Regions from separate parts of the Kitasatospora sp. NPDC094019 genome, predicted to be linked through region 2. Evidence: riboswitches for the same ligand, from Rfam matches in the RefSeq annotation. Region 2 holds a riboswitch; the other holds the start of a gene.
What was found. Region 2 has a riboswitch for FMN ahead of ACIQ9P_RS31345 (riboflavin synthase). Riboswitches for the same ligand answer to the same signal wherever they lie in the genome.

Region 1 (7,484 bases), on a different contig from region 2:
TCGAACGCGGCGCGGGAGCGGTTGACGCTGGCGTCGGTGAGCTCGCCGCGCCCGAGGGTGAGGGTCCCGGGGCGGAGGTCGGCGTGGGCGGCCTCGATCGCCTCGACGACGCCGTCGACCACGGCGTCGAAGTTCTGCTGCTGGAAGCCGAGGATCGACAGGTTGTAGACGAGGTCGTGGCTGCAGCCGCCGGGGCCGGCATGGGTGTGGGTGGCGCTGAGCGAGACGTTCTGCTCGGTGTAGAGCACGCCGTGGGCGGCGGCGAGGCGGGTGAGCACGGCCCGGAAGACGGCGTGGGGGAGGATGCCCTGATCGGTGTTGCACCAGGCCACGCGGTTGCCGCCCGCGGGGTCGGCGACGACGAAGGCCCGTGCCCGCAGACGCTGGTGGATGCCGGTGGTCTGCTGGCCGGGCATCGAGTAGCCCATCATGCCGCTCTCGGCGGCGGCGCCGGTGATGTCGGCGATGCCCCGGCCGACGAGGTACGGGGAAGGTGACGCGGGCGCCGCCGGGGAGCGCGGCGAGGACGTCGACGGTAGGGCCGCTTCGGCGGCAGCGGCCGGGGTGGTACCGACGGCGAGGCCGCCGGCGGCCGCCGCGGCGAACTGAAGTCCTCGTCGACGCGTGAACTCTGACGTTTCCACGGTTCGTGCCTCCGCAGGGTGGGGGTGTACCCGGGCTTGTACCCGGGGACGCGGGGTGGCGATCGATCGGGAGGTGCGGGCGGGGGTGGGGCGGTGGGGCTGTTGCGGGACCGTCGCCGCCCGTGGGGCGGTCGGCGACGAGCCGGGTCGGGGGGGTGTTCGGGGAGAGGATCGGTCAGTAGCGGGCGACGGAGACCAGGTACGCCGCGTACTCGTCCAGCGCCGCGCCCGCCGCCTCGTCGTCCCGGTCGATCAGCCAGTTCAGCGTCAGCCCGTCCAGGACGGCGAGCCCGTAACGGGCCAGGGTGGGCAGGGGCACCGTCCATGCGAAGCCCGCGAGCCGGGCCATCGTGGCGAGGGACTCGGCGTTCACCGCGAGGTAGTGGCCGTACTGGCGGCGCGCCACCTCGGAGAGACCGGACTGGCGCAGCGCGTACTGGGTCAGCTCGTAGGTCAGCAGGTGTTCGTCCGGTGTCGCCCGGATGCGGTCCCAGTAGACGCGCAGGGTGTCGCGGACGATGTCCGCGACCGGCACGCCCTCGACCGAGGTCGCGGCCGCGACGGCGGGGGCGAGGGCGCCCTGGGTGATGCGTTCGATCACGCTGTGGAGCAGTTCCTCCTTGGACCGGAAGCAGTAGTGGAAGGCGCCCAGCGGCAGGCCCGCCTCGGCGACGATCGTGCGGGTCGTCGCCTTGGCGACGCCGTCGCGGATCATGACCTTGATCGCCGCCTCCAGCAGCTCCTCGCGGCGCTCGTCGGCTGAGCGGCGGACCATGGTGACTCCAGGGGCGGGGAGGCGGACGCGTCCGGGGCACGCTACCCCGGCGCGCGCCGCGGGGTCTCGTCGGCCGGCGGAGAACGAGGTTCCGGAGCCTCGGCGCTCAGAGGAAGGCATGGCCCTCGCCCCGGTACGTCGGGGCCTCGCCGACGATCCGGTCGCCCTCGACCAGGTGCAGCCGGTCCACGTGCTCGCACAGCTCGCCCGCCTTGGCGTGCCGGAACCAGACCCGGTCGCCGAGGCGGAGGTCGTCCGCCGCCGCGCCGACGAGCGGTGTCTGCACCTCGCCGGCACCCTCCGCGGCGATCAGGCGCAGCCCCTGCGGCCAGACCGGAGTCGGCAGCCGGTCGGCACCGGCCGGGCCGGAGGCGATCCAGCCACCGCCGAGGACGGTGACGTGCCGGGGTGCGGGGCGGCGGACCACGGTCAGCGCGAAGAGGGCGGCGGGCACCGGGGTGAAGGCCCGGTAGTGGTCGAACAGACGCGGCGCGTACAGGCCCGAGCCGGCGCCGAGTTCGGTGACCGCGGCTTCGGCGGAGGTGGATTCGAGGCTGCCGGTGCCGCCGCCGTTGACGAACTCCAGTGGGGTCACGTCCTGGACGGCGCGCACGGCCGCGGCGCGCCGGATCCGCAGTTCCTGCGTGGACAGGCGCTGCATCAGCCGTACGCCCGCGCGCATCAGCGGCGCGCCGGGCCGGTTGTCGGCGAGTCCGGCGATGTGGCCCTCGTAGGACATCACCCCGACCAGTCGCAGCGACGGCCTGGCCAGCACGGCCCGCGCCAGCGCCCCCGCGGCCCCGGGGTCGTGCATCGGCGAACGCCGCATGCCGATGTGCACGCGGCCGCCGAGCAGCCGCAGCGAGGCGTCGAGGTCCAGACAGACGCGCAGCCGGGGACGGCGGGCGCCGGTGTCCCGGACCGCCGCGTCGATCAGGTCGAGGTGTTCGACCGAGTCGGCCATGACCGTGATCCGCGCCGCCGCTTCCTCGTCGGCGGCGAGCTCGCGCAGTGAGGCGCGGTCGGCGCAGGGGTACGCGACGAGGATGTCGCCGAGCGAGGGGTCCGTGGTGCGGGCGAGCCAGCGGGCCTCGGGCAGGGTGAAGGCCATGATCCCGTGGTAGCCGGGCGTGCGCAGCACCTCTTCGATGAGGGTGCGGCTGCGCAGGGACTTGCTGGCCAGCCGGATCGGTTTGCCGTCGGCGCGGGCGGCCATCCGGGCCGCGTTGGCCCGCAGCGCGCCGAGGTCGACGACCGCGAACGGGGGGCGCAACTCGGCTGTGGCCCGCTGCAGTTGGTCGAAGGTCGCGGGCCCGGCCGTGGTCGTGGTCCAGGTCGTCATCGAGGGCCTCCCGGTGGAGCGGCTGGGGCCTGTCGCGGGTCCGGGGGTGCCCCCTTTCCCCTCGGCAGCGTGACTTGGTCAACTGTCCAAGTCAAGGCTCCCGGACCCTTGACTTGGACAGTTGACCAAGTCCATCCTTCCGTCCCATGGCGAACGCATGGCGCAACTGGGCGGGGAATGAACAGGCGCATCCGGTGCGGGTCGCGCGGCCCGCCGACGCGGACGAGACGGCCGCCGAGGTCGCCGCCGCGCTGCGGAACGGACAGCGGATCAAGGCGATCGGCTCCGGGCACTCCTTCAGCCCGGTCGCCGTCGCCCCCGGGGTGCAGCTCCAGCTGGACCGGATGAACCGGCTGATCTCCGTCGACGCCGCAACGGGCCTGGTCACGGTCGGCGCCGGCATGCCGCTCCGGGAGCTGAACCCGCTGCTCGCGCGGCACGGACTGGCCATGGAGATCCTCGGCGACATCGACCGCCAGACGATCTCCGGCGCCATCTCCACCGGCACCCACGGTTCCAGCACCCGCTTCGGCGGCATCGCCACCCAGGTGCGCGCGCTCGAACTCGTGCTGGCCGACGGCACGGTGACGCGGTGCTCGCCGACCGAGCGGCCCGACCTCTTCGCCGCCGCGAGGGTCGGCCTCGGCGCCCTCGGGATCATCACCGAGGTCACACTGCAGTGCGTCCCGCTGTACGCCCTGCACGCGGTGGACGCCCGGCAACCCGTCGCCGAGGTCCTCGGCCGGCTCGACGAACTCGCTGACGCCAACGATCACTTCGAGTTCTTCTGGTTCCCGCACAGCGAGGTGTCGCTGACCCGCCGCTTCACCCGCCGGCCCGCGGACGTCGAACTCACCCCGATCGGCGCCCTCAGTACGCGCCTGGACGAACTCCTCAACGGCCCCGGCTTCGAGGCGCTGTGCCGGGTCGGTACCCGTTTCCCGGCCACCGTGCGCCCGATCGCCCGCTTCGCGGCGCGGGCGATGTCCGCGCGCGAGTGGACGGACCTCTCCTACCGGATCTTCGCCTCCTCCCGTCCGGTCCGGTTCCTGGAGGGCGAGTTCGCGATCCCGCGCGAGCACGCGGTGGACGCGCTGCGGGAGATCAAGGACTGGGTCGACCGGCACGACGAGCGGATCTCCTTCCCGCTGGAGGTCCGGTTCGTCGCCCAGGACGACATCTGGCTGTCGACCGCCCAGGGCCGGGCGAACTGCTACATCGCCTTCCACCAGTACCACCGCATGCCGTACCAGCGGTACTTCCGGGCCTGCCAGGACATCCTGAGCGCCTACGGCGGCCGCCCGCACTGGGGCAAGATGCACGACCTCGACGCCACCGCGCTCCGCCCGCGCTACGAGCACTTCGACGACTTCGTCGCCCTGCGCGACAAGCTGGACCCGAGCGGCGTCTTCGCCAATCCCTACCTGGACCGTGTGCTGGGGACGGCCCCGGAGGCGCTTTCGAGCTAGCGAACGGGGTTGTTCACTCCGGGCCCGCCCGGCCGGACCCGCGCGACGCGGGGTGCCGACCCTCGACAGTCGGGGCCCCGGTCCCGGAGCCGGCACGGACGGACACCGACCACCGTGCTTACGGCAGAAGGGAGTTGTCGAACGCCTCCTTCACCGTGACCGGCTTGGTGAGCAGGCTGTGGGAGCGCATGAACTCCTCCATGCGGTCCCAGACGGCCGGGTCGTTGTAGCCGGGCTTCGCGCCGGAGGACTGGAGCAGGGGGACGGTCTCCTTGAGCACGGCCAGGGCGTCGGCCTGCTTCTTGGAGTCGTCCAGGCCGGGGACGAACTTCTTGCTGAGGTCGACCGCCTGGTCGGGGTGGTCCACGGTGTACTGGACGCCCTTGAAGGTGGCCGCGAGGAACGCCTTGAGATCGGCCGACCGGTTCTTCAGCGTCTCCTGGCCGGTGCCGAGGCCGGCGGCGACGAGCGGCAGGGCGTCCGCCGAACCGGAGGGCTGGATCGTCCGGACGGCGGTGCCCGACTGGGCGAACTGGACGGCGTCGTTGTTGAGGTAGCCGGTGACCGCGTCGACCTTGTTGCCGATGAGCGCCGCCTGCTGGGTGAAGCCGATGTTCTGCACCTGCACGTCGGAGGCGGACAGCCCGGCGCTCTGCAGCAGTGCCAGCAGCGCGAAGTACGTCTCCCCGTACGGGCCGGGGGTGCCGATGGTGCGACCCTTGAGGTCCTCGGCCTGCTTCACCGGCGAGTCGGCGCGCACCATGACGGCCACCGGGTAGCGGGTGTAGAGGGTGGCGATGTCGACCACCGGTACGGACTGGGACCGGGCCTGGAGCATCTCGTCGCCGCCCGCGAACACCACGTCCTCCTGGCCGGCCGCCAGCGCGCCGAACTGGGCGTCGGTGAAGCTGTGGTGGTGGAGGTCGACCTTCAGGCCCGCGTCCTTGTAGTAGCCGAGGGACTCGGCGACGTAGAAGGGCGCGAACTGGATGTTGGGCACATAGGTCAGGCCGACGGTCAGGGCGTGGCCTTCGGCACGGTCGGCGGAGCTCGCCGCGCCGCTGCCGCAGCCCGCGAGGGCCGACCCGGTGAGCAGCACGATTGCGGTGAGGCCGGTGAGCTTCCGGAACCGTCCGGACAGGTGGGAGCTGAGCACGGGGATCGTCGTTTCCTTGTTCGATGGTCGATCTGATCGGAGAGCGTCGGTCCGCTCAGACGGTCGATTGCCGGGCGGCCAGCCGGTAGGCCACCAGGTCGCCCACCGAGATGAGCGCCAATCCGTCGCGCGCGGCGAGTTCCCGCAGGTCGTCGAGGCGGGCCATGCTCCAGTCGGGACGGACGACCTCGCACATGGTGGTGACGCCGGACAGTCCGGCCAGGCGGGACAGGTCCACCCCGGCCTCGGTGTGGCCGTCGCGCTCCAGCACGCCGTCGCGCGCGGCACGCACCGGGAAGATGTGACCGGGTCGGGCGAAGTCGCCCGGCCGGGCGGTCGGGTCGGCCAGCGCCTGTACGGTGCGGGCCCGCTCGTCGACCGGGATGCCGGTGGTACCGCCGGCCAGCAGGTCCACCGACACGGTGAAGGCCGTGCCGTGCAGGCCGGAGTTGTCCGCCGTCATCTGCGGCAGATCGAGCTCCGCGCACCGCTCGTACGGCACCGCCGCGCAGACCACACCGGAGGAGTGGTCGAGCATGTACCGCATCGCGGCCTCGTCGGTGTACTCGGCGGCCACCATCAGGTCGCCCTCGTTCTCGCGGGACTCGTCGTCGAAGACGACCACGAAGGCGCCGCGGCGGAAGGACTCGATCGCCTGCTCCACCTGCCGCAGGCGGTCGGTGCGGTTGAGAAGGGTGTTTGCCATCTGCTCTCTCCTGAGGTCGGGAAACCCCTGGGCCCGTGGGTCCGGGAGTTCACTGATCTGCGAGAGAACGCGGCCATCCAGAAGGACGCGTGCTTGCGCACACGGCCCTCCGCAATGGACGGCGTCAGGTGCGCGGGGAGGGATGGCGAGTGGCAGCTCGCCCCCGTGCACAGACACCGTTCCGGGGAGAGCGAGCACCGAATCCGGACGCCGGGGCGGCAAGCCGCTCCTGGCCGGACAACGTGTCGCCGCGCACTACCTTTCATCCGGACTTTCACCGTCGGTCCTGGAGTTTCACCAGGTCAACCAGCCGATGGCGTCGGCTGGGTCGCGGACTTTAACCGCCGGTTCGGAATTACACCGACCCCGGAGCGCGCGAACACTCGGGAGGATCATGCCACGTATGCCGCGGATTGTGGATGTGTTCCACGGCACACACGCCGACCCGGCGGTCGGCGGCTGTGACAGGATCTGCGTCGGTCGCCGGGCGAATCGGCCACCAGTACTGCTCAGGCACAGGCGAAGAGGAGACCAGCGGTGCGAGGGATGGGCCCCAAGAGGCCGACGGGAGCGGTCCGGGATCGGCTCGGGGCGGTGCTGACCCCGCTCGTGCCCGGTGTGCTCCTCCTCCTGCTGTGGGCGGGCGCGGTCGACGGCGGTGCCGTGTCCTCGTTCTTCCTCCCGCACCCGGTCGACCTGGCACGGGAGTTCGTCGCGGCGCTGGGCCGGGGCACGCTGCTGGACGCGACGGTCACCACGCTGTACGAGAGCCTCGCCGGCGTCGCGCTGGGGACGGCCGTGGCGCTGCCGCTCGGCTACCTGCTCGCCCGCAGCCGCCTCGCGGCCCGCGCGCTGCAGCCGTACCTGGCCGCGACCCAGGCCGTCCCGGCGGTGGCGCTCGCACCGCTGCTCGCCCTGTGGCTCGGGTACGGAACGTGGCCCGTGGTGGTGCTGTGCGCGCTGATGGTGTTCTTCCCCATCCTGGTCAACACCGTACTGGGCATCCGCGGCCTGGACCGGGAGGTCCTGGCCGCGGCGCGGGTCGACGGGGTCGGAGCCTGGGGGATGATGCGGCACATCGAGTTCCCGCTCGCCCTGCCCAGCGTGCTCGCCGGGCTCCGGACCGGCGTGACGCTGTCGGTCACCGGCGCGGTGGTGGGCGAGTTCGTGATGGGCGGTGAGGGCCTGGGTCAACTGCTCGCCGTGCAGCGCAACGGCTCGGACACGCTCGGGATGTTCTCCACCCTCCTCATGCTCTCGCTCCTCGCCGTGGCCCTGTACGGGGCGATGCGGCTGGTGGAGGGCGGCGTCGAGCGCCGCTGACCGGGGCGCCCGACGGCCGGTCAGGTACGGGCGGTGTACACGGGACGGGTGCGTTCGGTCCACCGCATG
Region 2 (7,484 bases):
TACGCGTACCTCGGTGAGAAGGCGGGCATCTCCTTCGGCGCCGCGGACGAGCGGATCGAGACGGTACTGGCGACCCCGCGCGAGGCGCTGCTGATCGGCACCCCGCCCGCGCTGCCGATGCTGCTGCTGCACCGGCTGACCCGGGATGCCGCCGACCGGCCGGTGGAGCGGGTCCGTTCGCTCTACCGGGGCGACCGCTTCAGCTTCACCACCCGCCTGGAGGCGGACTGAGCTCGGCGGTCCGATCTCGGCGGACCGGTCCGGCCCGAATCGTTCGGCGGGCCAAGTTCGATCACGTAAAGATAACGGGTCTGGACCGAATTCGGGCGTTGTTCACACCCGGGTCGGCAACCCGGCGACCCCCGGTCATCCGCCGCTCCGACCGTAGTCACCGCCCCGTTCCGCGCCATGACGACGCATCAGGAGAACGACGTGACCCCCCGGATCCCCGCCGCGCAGCAGGCCCACGCCACCCCGCAGAGCCCAACCGTCACCGCCACCGCCCCCGCCGCGGTCCCGGCCCTGTCCCGCCGGGGCCTGCTCCTCGGCGCCGCCGCGGCACTCGCCGCCGGCCCGCTGGCCGCCACCGCCGCCCACGCGGCCACCACGCCCGCCGCCCGCGCGGCCACCCCCGTCACCGCCGCCGCCCGCACCCCCAAGGTCCTGGTCATCGGCCTGGACGGCACCATGATCACCCGCGTCAAGGACTCCGGCGCCCCGAACCTCGCCGCCCTGATGGCCGGCGGCCTCACCGCCGCCAGCAGCCTCTACACCAACCCGATGGCGGGCACCTCCTCCGGCCCGGGCTGGTCCACCATCGCCACCGGCGTCTGGCCGGACAAGCACAACGTCCGCGACAACAACTTCACCGCCCCCGCCTTCGCCGCCTACCCGGACTTCCTGACCCGGGCCGAGACCGCGAACCCGGCGCTCTCCACCTACGTGGTGGCGTCCTGGGCACCGATCGCCGACACGATCTACTCCGGCCGGGTCGACACCCGCGTCGCCACCCCGTCCGCCGAGTACGACACCGGCACCACCGCCCGCGCCGTCGCCCGGCTGCGCGACGGTGACCCCGACGCGGTCTTCGTCCAACTGGACAACGTCGACCACGCCGGGCACAACAGCGGCTCCGCCAGCCGGGCGTACCTGGACGCGATCCGGGGCGTGGACGCCCAGGTCGGCCAGATCCTCGCCGCCGTCCGGGGCCGGACCGGCTACGCCCAGGAGGACTGGCTGGTGATGGTCACCGCCGACCACGGTCACACCCCCACCGGCGGCCACGGCGGTTCCACCTGGGAGGAGCGGCAGACCTTCGTGATCGCCAACGGTTCGGCGTTCCCGGCCGGTTCGGTGCGCCACGACGTGCGGATGGTCGACATCGCGCCCACCGCGCTGGCCCACCTCGGCATCGCCGCGGACCCCGCCTGGGGCCTCGACGGCACCGCGGTCCCGGCCCTCGTCCCGGACGACTTCGACGCGCTGCGCCCGCAGCTCACCGGCCGGGTCGACGAGACCGGCATCGCCGCCGGCGTCCTCGGTTTCACCCGCACCGCGCCGGCCGGCTGGTCGGTCGACAACTCGGCGATGGGCACCGGCGGCGTCACCGAGTGGCGCGGCTGGTCGTTCACCACCGACGAGTTCTGGACCAAGGCCCAGCGCGACCAGAACCGCGAGTTGAACGTCCGCTCCCGCAACGTCTTCGCCGTCGCCGACTCCGACGAGTGGGCCGACAGGACCTTCCAGGGGAACTACGACTCCACCCTGGTCAGCCCCGAGTACCCGGTGGCGGGCCGGAGCAGCGTCCCGGTCGTGTTCAACACCTTCTACCGGCCCGAGGGCGTCCAGACCGCCCGGGTGCTCGCGGTCTGGGACGGCGGCACTCCCGTCGAGGTGAAGAGCTACACCGCCGACACCAACGGCCGCCAGCGGCTGGACCTGGCCGTCCCGGCGGGCGCGAGCCGGCTGCGGCTGCGCTTCCGGTACACCGGGAGCAACAACTGGTACTGGGTCGTGGACGGCGTCCGGGTCGGCTGACCCGGGCGGGCTCAGGGGGCGAGCGCGGCGCGCAGCCGCTCGGCGACCAGTGCCGCGTCCGCCTCGTCGGAGTAGGTCCGGCGCGGCCAGAAGAAGCCGCGCAGCCCGTCCTTGGGGTTGCGCGGCACCACGTGGACGTGCAGGTGCGGCACCGACTGGCTGATCCGGTTGTTCGCCGCGACGAAGCTCCCCGCCGCCCCCAGGCCGAGCTCCACCGCCGCCGCCACCCGCCGCACGCGCAGGAAGAACGGGCCCACCTCCGTCGGGGGCAGGTCGGTCAGGGTGGGGTGATGGTCGCGGGGGACCACCAGCACATGGCCGGGGAAGAGCGGCCGGCGGTCCAGGAAGGCCACCGCCACCTCGTCGTCCAGCACCCGGTGCGCGGGCTCCGTGCCGGCGACCACCGCGCAGAAGACGCAGTCCATCCGTCCATTCAACCCGCCCCGCGCGGCCCCGGCACGCGCTCCCGCCCGGGTCACCCGTCCGGACCCCGAGCGGGTGCGGCCCGGCGGCGTCCGGGCGCACCGTGCAGGTGGGGCGCGCGGCGCGTCCCGTCGACGAGGAGGTGGCCCGGATGGCGGGCAAGTTCGAGGTGTACGAGGACGCCGGTGGCAAGTACCGGTTCCGGCTCAAGGCGGGCAACGGCGAGATCGTCGCCACCGGCCAGGGATACGCGAGCAAGGACGCGGCGCACAAGGGCGTCGAGGCCGTTCAGCGGGCGGCGAACGGCGCGAGCGTGGTGGACGTCGCCAAGTCCGCGGCCGCGGCCTGATCGCGGCGGTCCGTGCGGGGCCGGTCCGGGGCGGCACGAGCGCGCCGGCCGGCCCCGCACCGTCGTTCCCGTGCCGTCGTTCCAGTGCCGTCGTTCCCGCAGGGCTGTCCGGCCCGGGTCCGGTGGCCGGGCCGGCCTCCGCGCCGCTACTCGTAGCGGTAGAGCAGGGCCTCCCGCTCGGTCTGCTCGATCGCCTCGACGGTCAGCGAGGGGTCGGCGAGGTGCGCGAGCGTGACCTCGGCCGAACTCGGCTGGGCGTCCTTGGCGAGCCAGTTCTCCGGCTTCCACGCCGAGGCGCGCAGGAAGGACTTCGGGCAGTGCGCGAAGACCTCCTCGACGGCGACCACGATCGCACTGCGCGGCGGCTTGCCGACCGCCGTCAACTGCTCCAGCAGCCGCGGATCGGTGGAGACGCAGGCCCGCCCGTTGACCCGCAGGGTGGTGTCCCGGCCCGGCACGACGAACAGCAGCCCGACCCGGCCGGTCTGGACGATGTTGTGGAGGGTGTCGAGCCGCTTGTTGCCGGTCGCGTCGGGGATCGCCAGGGTGAACTCGTCGAGCACCGACACGAGTCCGGCCGGCCCGCCGCGCGGGGACACGTCACAGCGTCCGTCGGCGTCCGCACTGGCCAGGAGGACCAGTGAGGAGCAGGCGATCAACTGTCGGGCGACCTCGTGGATTCGGTCCACCTGCTTGCGGCGCGCGTGGTCCCCGGGCTGCTCGTAGATCTCCCGCAGCCCGGCCGGGTCACGGACGGAGGCGGCGGCGAGGGCCTCGAACAGGCCGGAGGGCCGGTCCGGCCCGGGGGTTGACGGAACGACGGACGCCGGTGTGCTGGTCATACCGATCAACGTAACCGAGCCCGCGCCGGGGCGGTCGGGTGCCGTCGGGAAATCTCGCCCGAATCCCTCCCCACCAGCGTTTTCGCGTCGATAATGGGGGCGGGGTCAGGACGCTTCGGGGCAGGTGGTCGCCGTGATCATCAGAATCTGGGCCGGGCAGGTCATGGCCGGGCACATCGAGGAGTTCTGCGAGGTGCTGACCAGCAAAGTGCTGCCACAGCTCGGGCGCACCGACGGCTGCCTCGGCGGCGAACTGCTGCGCTCCGTCACCGAGGGCGGGCACCGGGTGCTCGTGGTCAGCCGCTGGCGCGACGAGGCGTCGCTGCTCGGCTACGCGGGGCCGATGTGGCGGATCCGGCCGGTCTGGTCGGAGGGCGAGCTGCGCTACCTGGCCCACCCTCCGGAGGTCACCCACTTCACGCCGGTCCCCGCGCCCTGATCCGGGTGGCAGTGCCGTGCCCCGTTGCCCGGTCGGGCCCGGCGGCCAGGTAATTGGGCGGTTGAACAACAGCTATTGGTCGACTGACCAGCAGTACTGTTGGGCAATCGACCAATGCGGCGATCCACCAATTGGCCAACCGACCAATTGCACAATTGGGCAACAGAACAACAGATCGCCCGGGTCGGCCAATTGGACGGATGACCAATCAAGGTGATCGAGCAGACGCGCAACCGGCAATTGGTCAGCCGAACAACCGAACAACGGAACGGTCGAGTGGTCAGACGATCAGCGGAACGGCGTGCACCTCGTCCGCCGGATGCCCGGTGCGTTCGTGGATCCGCTGCACGGCCTCCTTCGACGGCGCCTCGGACAGGCAGTAGACGTGCCCGGACTCCGGATCGCCCCATGCCTGCTCGAAGGTCACACCCTCCTCGGCCTGGATCGCCAGGTCCGCCTGGTGCGCCATTCGCAACTGCTCCTCGGTGATGCCGGCCATCCCGTGGTGGACGTCCATGAACTTGGCCATAGCTCCCGCACCTCCCGCGGTCGCCCGCGACGGCGGGAGTCGCCGCCCCGGTACCACCAGCCTGCGCCCGACGCACCCCGAGCCGCCACCGGACGCCCGGACGGCCGCCTGGACGAGGCCCCGGACGGCACCCGGGTCGGCCCTTGTACGACGCCCCGGACGGCATCCGCGACGGCACCCGGGCAAGGCCCCGAGGCGCATCCCCGAAGCCCCGGGCGGCGCCCCGGAGCACAGCTCGTCCGACTGCACCGGACCCGCCCCCTCGACACGCCAGCCAACACGCCACCCAATACGCCACCGAACGCCCCCGGCTCCGCCCGACGGTGGCCCGCCGCCCGTCCCTCGCCGTCCATTCCCCGGCGCCGAGTGAAAGAGGCCACAGGGGACACCTCTCCCTGGCGCCGCGCGGATCATGGCAGAATGACGGCAGAAGTAGCAGTGACGTTCAGCGCACTCCGGGGTCGGTGAAAATCCGAACCGGCGGTTACAGTCCGCGACCCGTCCGCAGCCAGCGGCCGGTTGACCAGGTGAAATTCCTGGACCGACGGTTAAAGTCCGGATGGGAGGCGTGCGCGACGGACCAGTGAGCAGGGCCCGTGGTCCCCCGGTGGACCTCGGGAGGCGGTGTGCGGCGACGGACGGGGTTCCCCTCGTTCCGGCGCCCGGCTCGGCGGCAGCCCGGTGACGGGTCCCGTTGCCGTCCGGTGATCCGCCCACCCCCGTGCCCACGCCTGTCCGTGGCCCTTTCTCCCTTGTCGCACCCCGGAGTCCGCGCCCCAAGCGCGAGGAGAACCCGGGTGTTCACCGGCATCATCGAAGAGCTCGGCGAGGTCGTGTCGATCGAAGAGATCGGCGAATCCTCGCGAATCCGTCTGTGCGGCCCGGTGGTCTGCGAGGGCGCGCGGCACGGCGACTCCATCGCGGTCAATGGCGTCTGCCTGACCGTCGTCGACACTCCCGAGGAACTCGCCTCCGGCACCGGCGAGTTCAGCGCCGATGTGATGGCCGAGACGCTCCACCGTTCCAGCCTGGGCGAGTTGAAGCCGGGCGGGCGGGTCAACCTCGAACGCGCCATGGCGCTCGGTGCCCGGCTCGGTGGCCACCTGGTGCAGGGTCATGTCGACGCCACCGGACGGCTGTTGAGCCGTGAGCCGGGGGAGCGCGACGCGGCCGGCGAACTCCGCTGGGAGGTGCTGCGGTTCTCGCTGCCGGACTCGGTCTCGCGCTACCTGGTCGAGAAGGGCTCGATCACCGTCGACGGTGTCAGCCTCACCGTGGTCGAGGCCGCGCGCGACAGCTTCACCGTCAGCCTCATCCCGGCGACCCTCGCGCTGACCACCCTCGGCACCAGGGCCGTCGGCGAGAGCGTCAACCTGGAGGTCGACGTCCTCGCCAAGTACGTCGAACGGCTGCTGGAGGCCCGCACCCTGCCGTCACTGCCGTCACTGCCGTCCCTGCCGGACACCACCCCGGGGGAGCAGCGGTGAACTGGCTCAACGGCACCGTCCACCTGTTCGGCCAGGACGTCTACCGCTCCGACATCATCGGCAACCTGCTCGGCCTCGCCGCGCTCGCCCTCGGCTGGCAGCGGTCCCGGCTGACCTGGCCGGTCCAACTGCTCTCCGGCCTGGTCCTGGTCGGCGCGTACTGGAGCGCCCACCTCAGTGGCGGCGTCGGCAAGCAGATCGTGGTGATCGTGGCCGCCGTGTGGGGCTGGACCAGGTGGCAGCGCGGCGCGCGGGGCGAGGGCGACGTCGCCGTGCGCTTCGCCACCGGCCGTGAGCGCGCCCTGCTGGTCGGCGGCACCGCGCTCGGCACCCTGGCGGTCGGCGGGCTCTTCACCGCCGTCCCGCAACTGTCCTGGGACGCCTGGCCGGACGCCTACATCTTCGTCGGCACCCTGGCGGCGATGGTGGCCCAGGCCCGGGGGTGGGTCGAGTTCTGGTTCGCCTGGATCGCCGTCGACCTGGTCGGCGTGCCGCTCGCCTTCAACAACGGCCTGGTCTTCTCCGGCCTCACCTACTCCGTCTACTTCGTCCTGGTCCTGCTCGGCCTGCGCGCCTGGTGGCTTCGCGGCCGGACCGCGCACCCCGTGACCGACCCCGCCCTCCAGGGAGCCTCCGCATGACCGAGAACCCCGCCCCGCGTCCGGCCGAGCACCCCACCGCGGCCCCGGCCGCCCCCACCGCTTCCCCCACCGCGTCCCCGACCGAGCACCCCGTCCCTCACCCGGCCGGGAAGCCCGCCGGCGAGTTCGTCCTCGACCCGGTCGAGCGGGCCGTCGCCGACATCGCGCTCGGCCGCGCCGTGATCGTCGTCGACGACGAGGACCGCGAGAACGAGGGCGACATCGTCTTCGCCGCCTCCGCCGCCACCCCCGAGCTGATGGCCTTCACCGTCCGCTACAGCTCCGGCGTGATCTGCGCCCCGATGACCGGCGCCGAGCTGGACCGGCTCAAGCTGCCGCCGATGACCCAGGTCAACGAGGACCGCAAGGGCACCGCCTACGCCGTCTCGGTGGACGCCAGGGAAGGCGTGGACACCGGCATCTCGGCCGCCGACCGGGCCCGCACCGTTCGGCTGCTCGCCTCGCCCGGCACCGGCCCCGGTGACCTCGCCCGGCCGGGGCACGTCTTCCCGCTGCGCGCCGTCGAGGGCGGAGTGCTGGTCCGCCCCGGCCACACCGAGGCCGCGGTCGACCTGGCGCGGCTGGCCGGTCTGCCGCCGGCCGGCGCGATCGCCGAGGTGGTCAACGACGACGGCAGCATGGCCCGGCTCCCCGAACTGATGACCTTCGCCCGCGAGCACAACCTGGCGATCATCTCGATCGAGGACCTCATCGCCTACCGCCGCCGCACCGAGCTG

Region 1: it holds a riboswitch for FMN, as region 2 does, so the genes downstream of both, ribB (3,4-dihydroxy-2-butanone-4-phosphate synthase) here and ACIQ9P_RS31345 (riboflavin synthase) in region 2, are expected to answer to the same signal.

The regions. Positions count from the first base shown of each region.
Region 1 covers NZ_JBIWIF010000009.1:245,359-252,842, forward strand. The annotation lists gene ACIQ9P_RS22070 (neutral/alkaline ceramidase) at 1-644, opposite strand, end outside; gene ACIQ9P_RS22075 (TetR/AcrR family transcriptional regulator) at 820-1,419, opposite strand; gene ACIQ9P_RS22080 (alanine racemase) at 1,526-2,761, opposite strand; gene ACIQ9P_RS22085 (D-arabinono-1,4-lactone oxidase) at 2,908-4,230, shown strand; gene ACIQ9P_RS22090 (ABC transporter substrate-binding protein) at 4,349-5,386, opposite strand; gene ribB (3,4-dihydroxy-2-butanone-4-phosphate synthase) at 5,442-6,092, opposite strand; FMN riboswitch at 6,341-6,471, opposite strand; gene ACIQ9P_RS22100 (ABC transporter permease) at 6,687-7,415, shown strand; gene ACIQ9P_RS22105 (MFS transporter) at 7,436-7,484, opposite strand, start outside.
Region 2 covers NZ_JBIWIF010000018.1:83,256-90,739, reverse strand. The annotation lists gene ACIQ9P_RS31380 (GntR family transcriptional regulator) at 1-231, shown strand, start outside; gene ACIQ9P_RS31375 (alkaline phosphatase family protein) at 409-2,037, shown strand; gene ACIQ9P_RS31370 (HIT family protein) at 2,049-2,462, opposite strand; gene ACIQ9P_RS31365 (YegP family protein) at 2,612-2,809, shown strand; gene ACIQ9P_RS31360 (MSMEG_1061 family FMN-dependent PPOX-type flavoprotein) at 2,956-3,651, opposite strand; gene ACIQ9P_RS31355 (antibiotic biosynthesis monooxygenase family protein) at 3,785-4,090, shown strand; gene ACIQ9P_RS31350 (SCO4226 family nickel-binding protein) at 4,371-4,619, opposite strand; FMN riboswitch at 5,067-5,194, shown strand; gene ACIQ9P_RS31345 (riboflavin synthase) at 5,417-6,106, shown strand; gene ACIQ9P_RS31340 (nicotinamide riboside transporter PnuC) at 6,103-6,747, shown strand; gene ACIQ9P_RS31335 (bifunctional 3,4-dihydroxy-2-butanone-4-phosphate synthase/GTP cyclohydrolase II) at 6,744-7,484, shown strand, end outside.